Regions from separate parts of the Pseudoalteromonas sp. S3260 genome, predicted to be linked through region 2. Evidence: predicted binding sites of a transcription regulator. Region 2 holds the regulator's gene; each other region holds the start of a gene.

Region 1 (5,055 bases), on a different contig from region 2:
TTCGATCACATCTTCTATGGTTTCTTTTTCTTCGCCTATTGCCGCGGCTAGGTTGTCAAGGCCAACAGGGCCACCCATAAACTTTTCGATGATGGCGAGTAAATATTTACGATCCATGTAATCAAAACCGCTTTTATCAACGTCAATCATGTCGAGGGCTTGTTGAGCTACCTCAGCATTAACCGTACCGTCTGACTTTACTTGGGTGTAATCGCGCACTCGACGCAATAATCGATTTGCAATACGTGGCGTACCGCGCGAACGTTTGGCTATTTCGGCGGCGCCATCGTCACACATTTCTAAACTAAGATAATGCGCTGAGCGCCCCACAATGTGTGATAAGTCTTCCACAGAGTAAAACTCTAAGCGTTGAACAATACCAAAACGGTCACGCAGTGGAGAAGTTAATGACCCCGCACGGGTAGTTGCACCAATTAAAGTAAATGCAGGTAAATCAAGCTTAATAGAGCGTGCTGCAGGCCCCTCACCTATCATTATATCGAGCTGGTAATCTTCCATTGCAGGGTAAAGTATTTCTTCTACTTGTGGGCTTAAGCGGTGAATTTCATCAATAAACAGTACATCACCTTCTTCAAGATTAGTAAGCAATGCAGCTAAATCGCCAGCTTTTTCGAGCACAGGGCCAGAGGTGGTTTTAATGTTTACATTTAATTCGTTGGCTACAATATTAGCAAGCGTTGTTTTACCTAAGCCTGGCGGGCCAAATATTAATAAATGATCCAACGCTTCACTGCGGCTACGCGCAGCTTCAATAAATATTTCCATTTGTTGCTTAACATGCGGCTGACCACGATAATCGGCCAGTAACTTAGGCCTAATAGCACGATCTATGGTGTCTTCATTGGTTTTTTCAGCAGCATCTATTAAGCGATCAGCTTCGATCATAATTTACTCACAGCATTGATTTCAAAGATTCTTTAATTAGAACCTCAGTCGACATATCGGGTTTGCTTACTGATTTTACTGCTTTTTGCGCTTGTGGCAATTTATAACCGAGCGCCACTAATGCCGAAACCGCATCATCGGCCGCATTATTAGCTATAGTTGCATCGCTCGCAGGCTCTATTACGGCGCTGTCGCTAAATGGGGTAAATAAGTCGTTGCCCCAATTTTTTAATCGGTCTTTCATTTCGAGCACTAAACGCTCGGCGGTTTTTTTACCTACCCCTGGCAGTTTAACCAAGGCCGTAGCGTCTTCATTATTTACGCAACTTACAAACTGCTGCGCCGACATACCCGACAAAATAGCTAAACCCAATTTAGGCCCTACACCATTGGCTTTTAACAGCTCTCGAAATAAGGCACGTTCGGTTTTATTATTAAAGCCAAACAATAACTGTGCGTCTTCGCGCACTACAAAGTGAGTGTACACAATGGCGTTGTCGCCTACTTTAGGCAAATCGTAAAAACAGGTCATTGGCATTTGTACTTCGTAGCCAACGCCGCTCACTTCTAATAGTATTTCTGGGGGCTGTTTTTCAACTAACACGCCGTTTAAGCGACCTATCATTGTTATTTCCTTAGACGTCCTCTAACGGTTTTGCTTGCGCTACCCGCTAGTTTTATTAAATTTTGTTCAGAGTGGGCATGGCAAATTGCAATTGCAAGCGCATCCGCCGCATCGGCTTGCGGCGTACTTGGCAGTTTAAGTATGTTTTTAACCATATGTTGAACTTGCGATTTATCTGCCCCACCGTTACCCACAACGGCTTGCTTTATTTGTCGTGCTGAGTATTCAAAAACCGGTAAGTCGGCCATAGAGGCACCGACAATCGCAGCACCACGGGCTTGACCTAGCTTTAAAGCAGAATCAGGGTTATGTGCCATAAATACTTTTTCTATAGCAAATGTTTCAGGCGAAAATTGCTCTATAAGTTGCGTAATGCCCTGGTAAATCATTTTAAGTCGGGTGGGAAAGTCATGATCGGCTAATTTAATACAGCCACTGCCTAAGTATGTAAACTTAGCACCTTGATGCGCAACCACACCGTAACCCGTTAAACGCGAGCCCGGATCGATCCCTAAAATTATGGCCAAACAGCACTCTCATTATTGTTATTTATTAATAGTGCTAATAATGCCAGAGCACTGTATAAATTACCAGTACAAAACAAAAATGCCTACTTAAAAAGTAGGCATTTAAACGCTATTTGGCCGCAAAGTTTACGCTAAAGCGCGCACTAAGCCTTGGGTATTTTGTTTAAGCGTACGGGCAATCATAAAATAGCCTAATCCTGCTACAAACACGCCGCCAGCAACGGGGCCTATAATCCATATGTTAGGATGCAGCTTACCCGCTAAATCAAACATTTGCTGCTGCACTATTAACAGTGCTATATCACTGAAAAATGCAGCCACCAGTCCGGCTAAACCGCCCAGTAATAAAAACTCATACAAGGTGGCATTTTTGATTAATCGGCTTTTAGCACCTAACGTACGCAGTATCACAATTTCTTGCATCCGCTCACCTAAGCTCGCTTGCACCTGCGATATAAGTACCAACGCGCCACACAACACCACTATAGCCAGTACAAAACCAATAGCTAACGACACTTGCTCAATAGTCGATTGAATTTGTTTAACAAAGTTGTCTACATCAATCGCTGTAATAGTGGGATATGCCCGCAATAACTGGCTAAAGTCACGCTTTTGCTCAGGCTCAATACGTACTGATGAAATATACGTGGCCGGAAAGCTGCTCAACACATCAGGGCTTAAAATAATGAAAAAGTTAGGTTTAAGCGTGGCCCAATTAACTTTACGTACACTGGTAATTTTAGCGTCGAACGACTGCGCACCAATTAAAAACGTGAGGGTATCGCCCATTTTCACATCAAGGCGCTTCATCATCGACTCTTCAAGTGAGGCCTCAGCTACTGCGTCATCGCCAAACCACTGGCCATCTATAATGTCATTTTGTGAAGGGACTTCGTCAAGCCAAGTTAAGTTAAGCTCGCGGCCAATGCCTGAGCGGGCTTCTTCGTCTTTTTTCTCGTTGTCTTGCAATGACACTTCACGTGCTACTGCTTCGCCATTTACTGCATTCACGCGGCCACGAATCGTTGGGTAAAACTCCGACACTTGAATGCCTTTTTGCGCTAAGTATTCATTTACCGGATCCAGCTCATTTTGCGTAATATTAACCAAAAAGGCATTAGGTGCATCGCTTGGTAACTGAGACTGCCAATCCGAAATAATGTCGTTTTTTAGCACAATTAAAAACAACAGTAATTTAATCGCTAGCGAAAAACTAATTAGCTGCACCGCATTAACGTTGGCGCGCTTTTGAATAGACGCAATAGCCAACGACCAGCTGTTACCTGGCTTTAAGCCAAGCTTTCGGCCCCCGCCAAATATTAATTTAGAAATTAAAAACAACACTAAAATAAGCGCAAGCGTTGAGGCAAATAAAATAAGGGTAATTTTAATATTGTTACTAAATAACCACATTAATAAAAATACCGTTAAGGCGCTAAGTCCTAAATGGATTTTACTTACCGCAAGGCGATCGCCTAAATTACGGCGAAGCACTCTAAGTGGTGGAATATCAAATAAGTCTAACAATGGCTTAATAGAAAACATAACCGCACAAATAACCCCTGTGCTAATCGCCACCAGCCAAGGTTTAAAACCAGCCATGGGCAGTTCAGTGCCCATACTTTCAGCTAAATAACCGGTAGCCACCTCTTGCAAGCCATAGCCAATAGCTAGGCCAACAACCACCGCCATAGTACACACCATTAATAAGTGCATAAGGTAAATTTTACGGATCATATCGCGGCTGCCACCTAAGGTTTTCATCATTGCGACTGGGTCGTATTGACGCTCACAATAACGTTTAGCTGACACCGCAATGGCTACAGCAGCTAAAATAATGCCCAGCAAACCTGCTAACAATAAAAAGCTTTCGGCTCTGTTTAAGCTATTTGAAATAGGAGACTGGCGGTCTTTAACACCATACCAATTTTGATTTTCTTTGAGTTGCGGCTTTAACCAATCGTAAAAACTGCTGATGTCGCTTTCATCACCTGCATATAACTGGCGGTAAAATACGCGACTGCCTGGCTGTATTACTTCGGTTTTTGCCACATCATCTATGTTTATGAGCACCCTGCGGCTACTAGAGAATACATTAAATGGTGCATCGGGTTCTTCTACAATCACCTTTTCAACATTAAATAACGCGGCGCCTAATTCAACTTGATCGCCTACGTTTATGTTTAAGCTATAAAAAACTGATTCACTTAACCATACATTACCAGGGCTTGGCGCACCGGGGGCAACCTCGGTTTGAGCATTTAAACCCGACTTAACTTTCAATTGGCCTTTAAGCGGGTAACTGTTTGATGCAGCCTTCACCGAGCTAAACTGCATTTGATCATTTGCAAACAGCATAGTGTCAAAGTACACCATTTGTGCAGTTTGTAAGTTTTGTTGTTCTGCTTTGGTTATAAAGGCGGTATCTATGGCGTGGTTGCTGGCAAGAACACGATCTGCCGCTATAAATGCACTGCTTTTTTGCGCAATACTTTGTGCAATTCGCTCAGTTACCATAGATAAAGTAAGCACGGTTAATACCGCCAGTGCAATGGCAGCACTTATTACGGTTAGTTCACCACGGCGAAACTCACGAGAAAATAATTTAAGCGCTAATTTAGCCCACATTTGCCATTTCCTCTGTTGAATTTTGTACCAGCTCCCCCGCCTCTATTTGAATAATGCGTTCACATTTTTGTGCTAAGGCTTCATCGTGAGTGACTAAAATGAGGGTTGTACCGTTTTGCTTATTTAAATCAAATAATAACGACTCAATCATATGGCCATTTTTGCTATCTAAGTTAGCTGATGGCTCATCGGCAAACAATATTTTTGGTGAACCAACAAATGCACGGGCAATCGCAACACGTTGTTGCTCACCACCAGATAACTGCGACGGGTAATGATCAACCCGATGGCTCAAGCCTACTTTTTCAAGCAAAGCGAGCGCCTGCTCTTTAGCGTCGTGTTCGCCAGCAAGCTCAGCAGGTAGCATCA
Region 2 (5,055 bases):
TTAGTGGTGATAAAAGTCAAGCGATTAGTTATTTGCACGCGTGTGAAAATAGCCGCGAATTTTCATTTAAAGGGTATTTAGCGCAGCAAACGGCAATGCATCCACAGCTAAAAACATTTACTTGGTTTAATCAAGGTGGCGAGGAGTGTGATTTCACTGGGCTAATGGATTTAACGGTGCTTGAGGCATCATTACCTATTAGCGAAGGGGCATTTTATTTGTGTGGACCAGCATCATTTATGGCTTACGTAAAAGGCCAGTTACTTGATTTAGGTGTGCAAAGCTCAAACATTCACTACGAAATATTTGGACCACACCAAGCGTTATAGGTTAATTAAAAGCGTGTGTTACACGCTTTTAATTTAAACTTACAGCTTTTTACTATTTGTGTTAGCAGCATAAGCTTGTTGTTGCCAAGCATTAAATAGCTTTTGTTGTTTAGCTGAAATTTTTAAACCATACGTTTTTTGCATGTAAGCGTACGCATCGGCAATGCGTTTACGTGCATGAACAGGCGGTTCAACAACACGTTGTTTAAAATTAACTTTAACCTCACAGCGACCATATTGCGTCGCGTTTTGGGCTAACATACCAAAGCGGTAGTTTGAGCGATCGGCATTAATTTCACCGATTGCAGGGGCTAAATTGTTTATATCGGCTTCCATCAAGCGAAACTTAGCGCTAACTTTGCGGCAATTATTACGCCCACCATCTTGCCAGCATTGTAACTGGTGACCAAATTCCCATGCAGGGACAATATGTTCCCATTCAATTCGCAATGCACGTTGATTTACTTTGCCTGAGCGGGTTAGTGTGTTGCGAGGCACGTAGCCACAATGGGTAGGGTCGGGTACTAACTTTTTGCCTTGTTTTTTTATATCGCAACCACAATAAATACTTTTAGCGTTTTCGGGAAGGGTATTAATTAAGTGCTTTTTGGCACTCGAAAACCGCGTAAATTGTTCGCCAATTGCTGAAAAACAAGCACAGCAAGCCAACAAAGCTAAAATAAACCGAATCATATCCATCACATACGTGAACTACAGGAGCGGCTAGTTTAAGGCCTAGAATAAAAAAGTAAACTGTCGCCGGCATGCTTTAATTTTAATTTGCGTATTTTGTGTAGGGCGTTTTTTAGGAGTAAATAGTGGGTAATATTCAGAGGCTAACGCTAAAAACGCGTTAATGCAGTGATTCTTGCGTTGTTGATTTGGTATAACGGTAAAACTGCGTTAAAGTTTGCAATGAAATTAATAGAGGGTAAAAACGAGATAATGTCGGAAATTCAATTTTTAAATGTAGATCTAGAGCTTGAGTCAAAGCAAGATATTAGCGTATTAGTTGCTGATTTAAAAAAGGTCGCAACTATTTTACATTATGATAAAGACGAATACCGTCAACTTGCTCGCATTGAGGTTGCAGGTGAAATAACCACGCCAGATAAAGCGATTAATCACTTGTGCGAGTTAATCGAGTCGTGTTCACGCAATGCATTAAAGCAATGGTTGAGTTGTTCACGCAGAACATTCGATATGGGTTTTGAGTCTGGCACTTCGCCAAAATGCTTTAACCAAGCTTTACATGCAGATACCTTGTTACGTATATCTGCAATTGGTGCAGGCGTGGAAATTACTATTTACCCTCTCGAAAAGTAATTTAACCTCAACCTTGGTTAACAGATTTACTAGCCTTTTCGCTCTACTACGGCTGCGGTCATACGTGATACGCAGCAAAGCTCATTGCGGCTATTGGTTATTTTAATATCCCAAACCGAGCTGCGTTTGCCGATATGATAAGCTCTCGCTGTGGCCGTTAATGTGCCATTGCGTGATGCCTTTAAATGACTTGCACTGATCTCTTGGCCAACACAATAAAACCGATTGAAATCAACCACAAAATTAGCGGCATAACTTGCTACTGTTTCAGCAAGTACCACATTTGCACCACCATGAACGATACCCATAGGGTTATGATGCTCTGGAATTGCCGGCATAGTTGCCACTAAGTAGTCATCACCAATTTCACTGATCTCTATTCCCATGGTTTTCATGAGTGTCCCTTGGCCTGTAATACCTTGATCTAATTGCTTACAAAACTCTAATGTAATCGGTTGATGCCAAATACTCATGCTAGCTCCTTGGATAAGTAATCGAGAATTAAAATTTATTAATATGATAATGCGTTGCTAATAATTACATTTATTACCCTGCTTTTAAAGTAGGTTATTGTTTGATGATAACGGCATATAAGGCATTAATTTATATTTGCGATTTTTAAATAACTGTATATACTCACAGTTAATTGTACTGTATGGAAAACCAGTTGTATGCGACCATTAACGAAACGCCAAGCGCAAATACTCGAACTCATTAAAGTGTTTATTAAAGACACTGGTATGCCTCCTACACGTGCCGAAATTGCACAAACACTGGGTTTTAAAAGTGCAAATGCTGCAGAAGAACACTTAAAAGCATTGGCCAAAAAAGGTGTTATTAAAATGAAGCCAGGCGCGAGTCGCGGAATTCAGCTTGTTGAAGAAGAGGAGCCAGAGCAGTTAGGCTTACCTTTAATTGGCAGGGTGGCTGCCGGTGAGCCAATATTGGCGCAACAGCATGTAGAAAGCCACTGTAAAATTGACCCTTTAATGTTTAAACCTGCGGCCGATTTTTTATTGCGTGTTAACGGTATGAGTATGAAAGACATTGGTATTATGGATGGTGATTTACTTGCTGTGCATAAAACCCAAGTTGCCGAAAATGGACAAGTTATTGTTGCCCGTGTTGACGACGATGTAACCGTGAAGCGTTTAGAAAAAGCGGGCAGAAAAGTACTCTTACATGCTGAAAATGATGAGTTTTCAGCTATTGAGGTTGATTTAGAAAATGAGTCGTTCAATATTGAAGGCTTAGCGGTAGGTGTTATTCGTAACGCTGACTGGATGTAGTATTAAAGCATAATTTAGCGCTTAATGGTGATTAGGCGCTGGGTTTGTTAGTAGCACAATGTCTAACTTATCAAATGTATGACTATATGATGTTAAGTGCTCCCCCTATCATAAATAAAATCACTAAATACTTTATAAATAAACAAATTTACTCTGCTTTTTTAAGTTAACAATTTTTTTATATTTCTATCCTGTAATTTCAATACACCCCTTACTAAACCTGACTCTTAGATTAATTGCCTGACTGGTTGCTATTTTTTAACTGCGCATTTTAAAAAATTCACCTTGTCTATTTTTCATACTTACCTTGCTTATTGTTTATTTTTTAACTAGTTATTAAAGAGCTGGAATAAAAATAACTCACAGCTTAGTCGTTTTGAGAACACACATTTACTAAATCCAGCACCCTTATAAAAAATAAAAATAACGAATAGGCGTTTAAGCCGTATGCCTCTTCGCTTTGCGTCAGCAATAGCATCAAAGGAGCCGTCACATGGGTAAGCTGAGTTCTTCCTTGTGGCTTATATTGTTTGTTTTTTCGCAGAATGTGCTTGCTAATAGCCAATATAATATGCGTAAAGGCGTAACCGATATAAGTAATAATGTATACCAACTGCACATGACTATTTTTTTAATATGTTGTGTGATTGGGGTGATCGTGTTTGCCATTATGTTTTGGGCACTCATTCATCATCGCAAATCTAAAGGGGCTGTCCCTGCCCAATTCCATGAAAGCACCAAAGTAGAAATACTGTGGACTGCGATCCCTTTTGTCATATTAATTGTTATGGCCATTCCTGCGACTAAAACCTTAATTGCCATGGAGGATGCCAGCAAAGCTGATCTCACCATTAAAATTACAGGCTCACAGTGGAAGTGGCATTACGAGTATATGGGGGAGGACGTTGAGTTTTATTCCATGCTAGCTACCCCTCAAAATGAAATAACCAACCTTGCTGATAAAAACCCGAATTATTTACTCGAGGTCGATAAACCGCTGGTACTACCAATTAATCAAAAAGTACGTTTTTTAATGACTTCAGATGATGTTATTCACTCATGGTGGGTGCCTGACTTTGCCGTTAAAAAAGATGCAAACCCTGGGTTTATTAACGAAACATGGACCAATATTAATGAGGTTGGTACTTACCGTGGGCAGTGTGCAGAGCTTTGCGGTAAAGATCATGGTTTTATGCCTGTTGTGGTAGAAGCTAAAACAGAAGAAGACTTCAAAACGTGGTTAGCAGAGGCTAAACAAGCCAAGCAAAAAGCAGCTGAAGCAGACGCTGCGTTATTAGACCAAGTTGTACCAAAAGAAGAGCTGATGGCGCTTGGTGAGCAGGTTTATATGGCGAGCTGCGCGGCGTGCCATCAGCCAACAGGATTAGGCTTGCCGGGTGTTTTTCCGGCTCTTAAAGGCAGCCCAATAGTCATAGGTGATATCAAAGGGCATATAGATATTTTGCTCCATGGTAAACCAGGTACGGCTATGCAGTCTTTCGCAAAGCAATTATCAATCAAGCAAATAGCAGCTGTTATTACCTATAAACGCAACGCGTGGGGCAATGACACTGGTGATGTAATTCAACCGAGCGAGATACAAGCGGCACTGGATGCTGATGGGGAGGCTAAATAATGAGTAGCATTGCAGAACAACCTAATACCAATGAGGCTCATCATGCCCATCAACCTGCCACAGGCTTTAAGCGCTGGTTATTTACAACCAACCATAAAGATATAGGTAGCTTATATTTAATTTTTTCACTCACCATGTTTTTAATTGGTGGGGCAATGGCGATGGTTATTCGAGCTGAGTTATTTCAGCCGGGTTTACAACTGGTTGATCCTCACTTTTTTAATCAAATGACCACAGTGCATGGTTTAATAATGGTGTTTGGTGCGGTTATGCCAGCCTTTACCGGCTTGGCAAACTGGATGATCCCGCTAATGATTGGTGCGCCAGATATGGCCTTACCGAGAATGAATAACTGGAGCTTTTGGATTTTACCGTTTGCGTTTTTAATCCTATTAGCTTCATTATTTATGCCTGGTGGTGGCCCTGCATTTGGTTGGACCTTTTACGCGCCGCTTTCCACCACTTATAGTAACGA
Region 3 (5,055 bases), on a different contig from region 2:
GTAGTGTCGAAAACCATTACCGCTATTGAAACCCTCTCTAGTAATATAGAAACCGTGAGCAAAGTGACCGCCGACCTTGCTCAAGAGAGTAATAATATTGGCTCGGTACTTGATGTTATTAGAAGCATTGCTGAACAAACCAATCTGTTAGCGCTAAACGCAGCTATTGAAGCAGCAAGAGCAGGTGAACATGGAAGAGGCTTTGCAGTTGTAGCCGACGAAGTAAGAACACTTGCCAGCCGGACAGGTAAAAGCACTGATGAGATTCAAGCTATGATAGCTAAGCTGCAAGAAGGGGCTAAAGCTGCAGTTGAAGCGGTAAAATCTAGCCAAGAGATTTCTATTTCTACGGTTGAACAAGCCTCTTCAGCTAATGAATCACTTGATGAAATAGACAGGCTGGTATCGGTGATCACCGATATGAACGGCCAAATTGCTCGCGCCACAGAGCAGCAAACATCAGCCGCAGACGAGGTGAATTTAAGAATTAATGATTTATCACAATCTACAGAGCAATCATTGGGTAACACCAAAGATTTAACTCGCGCTAGCGACAAACTCAAACAAAGCAGTGTTGAGTTATCAAGCGTGGTATCGCGCTTTAAGCTTAGTTAACCTGAACTCCGGATAATAAATATCTTTGACCAATTAAAAAGCCCTGATTTTCAGGGCTTTTTAGGATTATTTATAGGGAGTTATAAACAATAGCGGGCAAATAAACTGCTAACTGACGCTGCGGTTGGTTTACCATGTTGCCAGTCGCCGCCTTCAACGCCACTACCAGCAATATCCATATGTACATAAGGAAGTGGTAAAGTAGATTCATTACCATGCTTATCTAATCCACCTACCACAGCTAAAAATGCCATAGGGAATTGATGGCCGCGCGCTGTGACAGCAGAAGCCGCATTATTACTAGAAAGCACATCGTCAGCTAAAGTGCGTGGTTTTATAAAATCATAATCTTCACGGCGTGAACGCGACACTTCAGCACCGTCAGCCCATAAATCACCACAATCGGCTAATTGGCGTGAAATATTAGCACTACGCGCGGGCCCATTCTCAACATATGCGCCATAAGGCCCCATCGCGCGCGCAGCGTGCCCTGTTAAGGTTGCCACTGTAAACAACGTTGGATTTATTTCATTTTTAGCTAAGTCTTTCATTTCGCTAAGTAAATCCCCCATAGCTAAACGCCCTTCGGCATCGGTATTACCAATACGTACTCGCACACCTTCACGGCTAGTAATTATTTCATCAGGGACAAAACAATCTGAACCAATAGAGTTGCGTACAACCGCTAAAAAGGCAATCACTTTAACCCCTTTAGGCTGATAATCGGCTACTGCTTTCATAAATCCAGCAACCGAGGCCGCACCGCCTTTATCGCGGCTCATACCGGCCATAAAACCACCGACTTTTAAATCTGCACCGCCCGTGTCATAGACTAAACCTTTACCAACAAACATCAGTGTTCGGGTTACTTCACCCTCAGGCACGTATTCAAGTTTAACAACGCGTGGATGATGGCGCTCTACCGCATACGATGCGCGAGCAACGGTACTTAGCATGGGGTAATGCTTATCAATGGCAGCTAAATCATCAATCACATCAACGCTCACCGCACTGTTTTCAAATAACTCAGTACAATAATCAGCAAAACGTGGGGGAGCCATGCGTTCAGGCTCGGTGCCACATAAATCACGTGCGGCATATTGCCCCGCAGCTAATGCATTGACTGCTTTGATTGTTTGCTCATTGGCATCAATTAAGCCTATTTGAGTAATAGGTTCAATACCTTGACCATGAAACTCACGCGCTTCTAGGGGTTGCCATAATGCTTGGCATGCGCCTAAGTAAGCCACTTCAAGAGCATGTTGATAACGGCTATCCGTATTTAAAGCGGGTAAATAAATAGCAGGGTTAACACTACCTGATGCTTTTGCCTCATTAATGGCTAATTTGGCTGCATCAAAATAACGACGAACGTCGTCATAATCTCTGTTTAAAGGGCCTGTTGGCGCTAACACGACACGTTTACCGGCAATCACTAACAAGGTGACTTGATTGCCTATGCGAGAGTCTACTTGGGCTTGGTCTAAAATTGCATCACGCAGTGGCGTATTTGGTAAATGAGAAAAGTCGTTGCTGATAATAATAAGTGCATCATGCGATGTACAATCTAGGCTTGCACTTACCAGCTTAGCCAGTACTGCTTTTGGATATGCCATAAAAAAGGATCCTGTTAGAAAACGTAGTCCCTATTATTATTTATTTAGCAATTTATAACCAGTGAACTGCGATAATCTGCATACTTACTGGCAACTTGGAGTTACACGTTTTACACATCTAAAATACTGAGCTGTAAATTATGCTCTGGTTGATTTTTAATACCCACGCCAATTCCTAATAAGCGCACCGGTTGTTGTAACCCACGTTGATAGGCTTTGCCGAGTAACTCTTTAAAAATAGCCGTGTTTAATTGATGCGCAGCTTGATCTGCTGAGGTCACTACAAAATTAGCAAATTTAACTTTAACACTTAATTTATTAATTTTATGTTGTAGTTGCTGTTTATTTAATCGAACCACGAGTTCATCTAACAGTTGCGGTAATTGTTCAAGGCATTCATCTAGGCTGTTTTTGTTGTATTCATAAGTATGTTCCACACTCAATGACTTACGTACCCGCTCGGTGGAAACACGCCCTATATGCTCACCCATGCACTTTTGATATAACGACACACCAAAATTACCCACATGCTGTTGCATCCAATTAGCCCCTTTTTCGCGCACATCTTGCCCTTTGTATAACCCTTTTAAATTAAGCTTTTCTAGAGTTACTTTACCCACTCCTGGAATTTTACCTAATGGCAATTGGGCTAAAAACGAGTCAACCTGCTCAGGCAATACTACAAATTGGCCATTGGGCTTATTTTCATCACTAGCAATTTTGGCTATAAATTTAATTGGGGCAATACCTGCAGATGCAGTCAGTCCTGTGGTATTAAAAATATCGGCACGAATTTGCTCAGCAATTAACGTTGCACTGCCTTTAAAAGCAGTACTATGGCTCACATCTAAATATGCTTCATCAAGCGAAAGAGGTTCTACAAGGTCAGTATAGCGGTTAAAAATGGCGCGGATCTGTGTTGATACTTGTTTATAAACAGCCATTCTTCCAGGCACAATAACTAAGTCAGGGCAAAGCTGTTTGGCATGATAGTTAGACATAGCAGAGCGCACCCCATACTCTCTAGCAATATAGTTAGCGGTAGAGAGCACTCCACGGCGACTATTTCCGCCAATTGCCAGTGGTACGCTTGCAAGCTTAGGATTGTCGCGCATTTCTACGGCCGCATAAAAGCAGTCCATATCTATATGAATAAACTTTTTCATCACACAATAACAACTGTTTATTTATACAGCCATTATTGTGGAATCACTTTTAATTAGCAAGCATGTTATTGCTTAAAAAGAGCGTTTACTTTTCTTTGGCTTATTAAAACAATATATCCAAAATAAAATTTCTAAAGAAAAGCCTAATAAAATCAAAACAATTGCCCCAGCCTCATTACCCATAGCGTAACAAGTAAACGACGCTATAAAAACGGTGCATGCCAATAACCAATTAATTATATTCTGCATAGTTATCTCCTTGTGTGTTAATAGTTACTATAGCCATGAATTTAAAGAGGTACAATTTTAGCCCTAGAATTTTTGCCAACTATAATTCCCTTGAGCTCATCCGACCATGTTGCTAATCTAAATGCTTTAAAACTAAGAGCAATAAATACATGGAAACGTTTAAACAACAACACCCTATTCATACCGATATCACTGTAGCATGGGGCGATATGGATGCCCTACAGCATGTTAATAACTGTGTTTACCTGCGTTATTTTGAAATAGCCAGAATCGATTTTTTAAATAAATTAAATTTATTTGATACTATTAATGCTAAAGCCACGGGGCCTGTGATCAGTGAAAATAATATTCGCTATAAGCGTCCAGTTACCTTTCCCGACACATTGAGCGTAGGTATTACCATTAGTGATATTAAATCTGACCGATTTGTAATGAACTACAGTGTGTTTAGTCATGCGCAAAACGCGATAACAACCACCGGCATGTCAAAAGTGGTGATGTTTGACTTTAAAACAGGCCAAAAAGCCACGATCACTGAGCCATTGTTATCGGCTTTAAAAGCAAACTCTCAAACCGAATAATTAGGATTAGCAATGCAATATAGTCAATTAGGCAGTAGTGGTGTTAGCGTTTCAAGAGTGTGTTTAGGTAGCATGACCTGGGGAGTACAAAACACTCAGCATGATGCCGACCAACAGATAGCCTATGCGCTTGAGCAGGGTGTGAACTTTATTGATACAGCAGAAATGTATGCTGTTCCTCCCTCTCCCGATACCTACGGTAAAACAGAAGAAATTATAGGCAATTGGATAGCACGTAATTCACAAAAACGAAAAGACATTGTTATTGCAACTAAAATTGCCGGTAATGGGCTTTCATGGATCCGTGATGGCGGTGATATTACTCGCCAAGCTGTTATTGATGCCGTTGATCAGTCTCTAAAACGCTTACAAACAGATTATATTGACTTATACCAATTACATTGGCCAAATCGTCGCACTCCTCATTTTGCAAGGCAATGGCCTGGTATGCTTAAATTTACCGAGGTAGATGCAAAACAACACACTGCTGATATGCTTGATATTTTAGAGGGGTTAGATGCGTGTGTTAAAGCAGGAAAAATTAAGCATTGTGGGCTTTCTGATGATACGCCTTGGGGAATTAGCCAATTTTTAAATTTAGCAAAAGAGCATAACTTGCCAAAAATGGTGTCTATCCAAAACGAGTTTAGCCTAGTACATGCCAAAGATTGGCCATATTTAATAGAACAATGTGTACATGAAGATATTGCTTATTTACCTTGGTCACCATTGGCCGCAGGGCTATTAACCGGTAAATACCTAAATGGAGCACGCCCTGAAGGCTCCCGCTGGACATTTATGCAGCGCAACGGTATTTTTCGTGATACG

What was found. Region 2 encodes LexA, which represses DNA repair genes until DNA is damaged. Its sites were predicted from a motif close to TACTGTATNNNNATACAGTA; they were not measured.
Region 1: the regulator LexA is predicted to act here: its motif matches at 2,108-2,127, upstream of ruvC (crossover junction endodeoxyribonuclease RuvC).
Region 3: the regulator LexA is predicted to act here: its motif matches at 3,409-3,428, upstream of dinB (DNA polymerase IV).

Annotation. Positions count from the first base shown of each region.
Region 1 covers NZ_PNCV01000055.1:2,658-7,712, reverse strand. The annotation lists gene ruvB (Holliday junction branch migration DNA helicase RuvB) at 1-906, opposite strand, end outside; gene ruvA (Holliday junction branch migration protein RuvA) at 914-1,531, opposite strand; gene ruvC (crossover junction endodeoxyribonuclease RuvC) at 1,534-2,058, opposite strand; gene CWC14_RS10235 (ABC transporter permease) at 2,185-4,686, opposite strand; gene CWC14_RS10230 (ABC transporter ATP-binding protein) at 4,676-5,055, opposite strand, start outside.
Region 2 covers NZ_PNCV01000003.1:28,675-33,729, forward strand. The annotation lists gene hmpA (NO-inducible flavohemoprotein) at 1-329, shown strand, start outside; gene CWC14_RS00565 (endonuclease) at 369-1,022, opposite strand; gene CWC14_RS00570 (hypothetical protein) at 1,275-1,655, shown strand; gene CWC14_RS00575 (PaaI family thioesterase) at 1,685-2,128, opposite strand; gene lexA (transcriptional repressor LexA) at 2,327-2,944, shown strand; gene coxB (cytochrome c oxidase subunit II) at 3,438-4,580, shown strand; gene ctaD (cytochrome c oxidase subunit I) at 4,580-5,055, shown strand, end outside.
Region 3 covers NZ_PNCV01000009.1:64,854-69,908, reverse strand. The annotation lists gene CWC14_RS01700 (methyl-accepting chemotaxis protein) at 1-615, shown strand, start outside; gene CWC14_RS01695 (M17 family metallopeptidase) at 696-2,231, opposite strand; gene dinB (DNA polymerase IV) at 2,342-3,397, opposite strand; gene CWC14_RS01685 (acyl-CoA thioesterase) at 3,796-4,227, shown strand; gene CWC14_RS01680 (aldo/keto reductase) at 4,240-5,055, shown strand, end outside.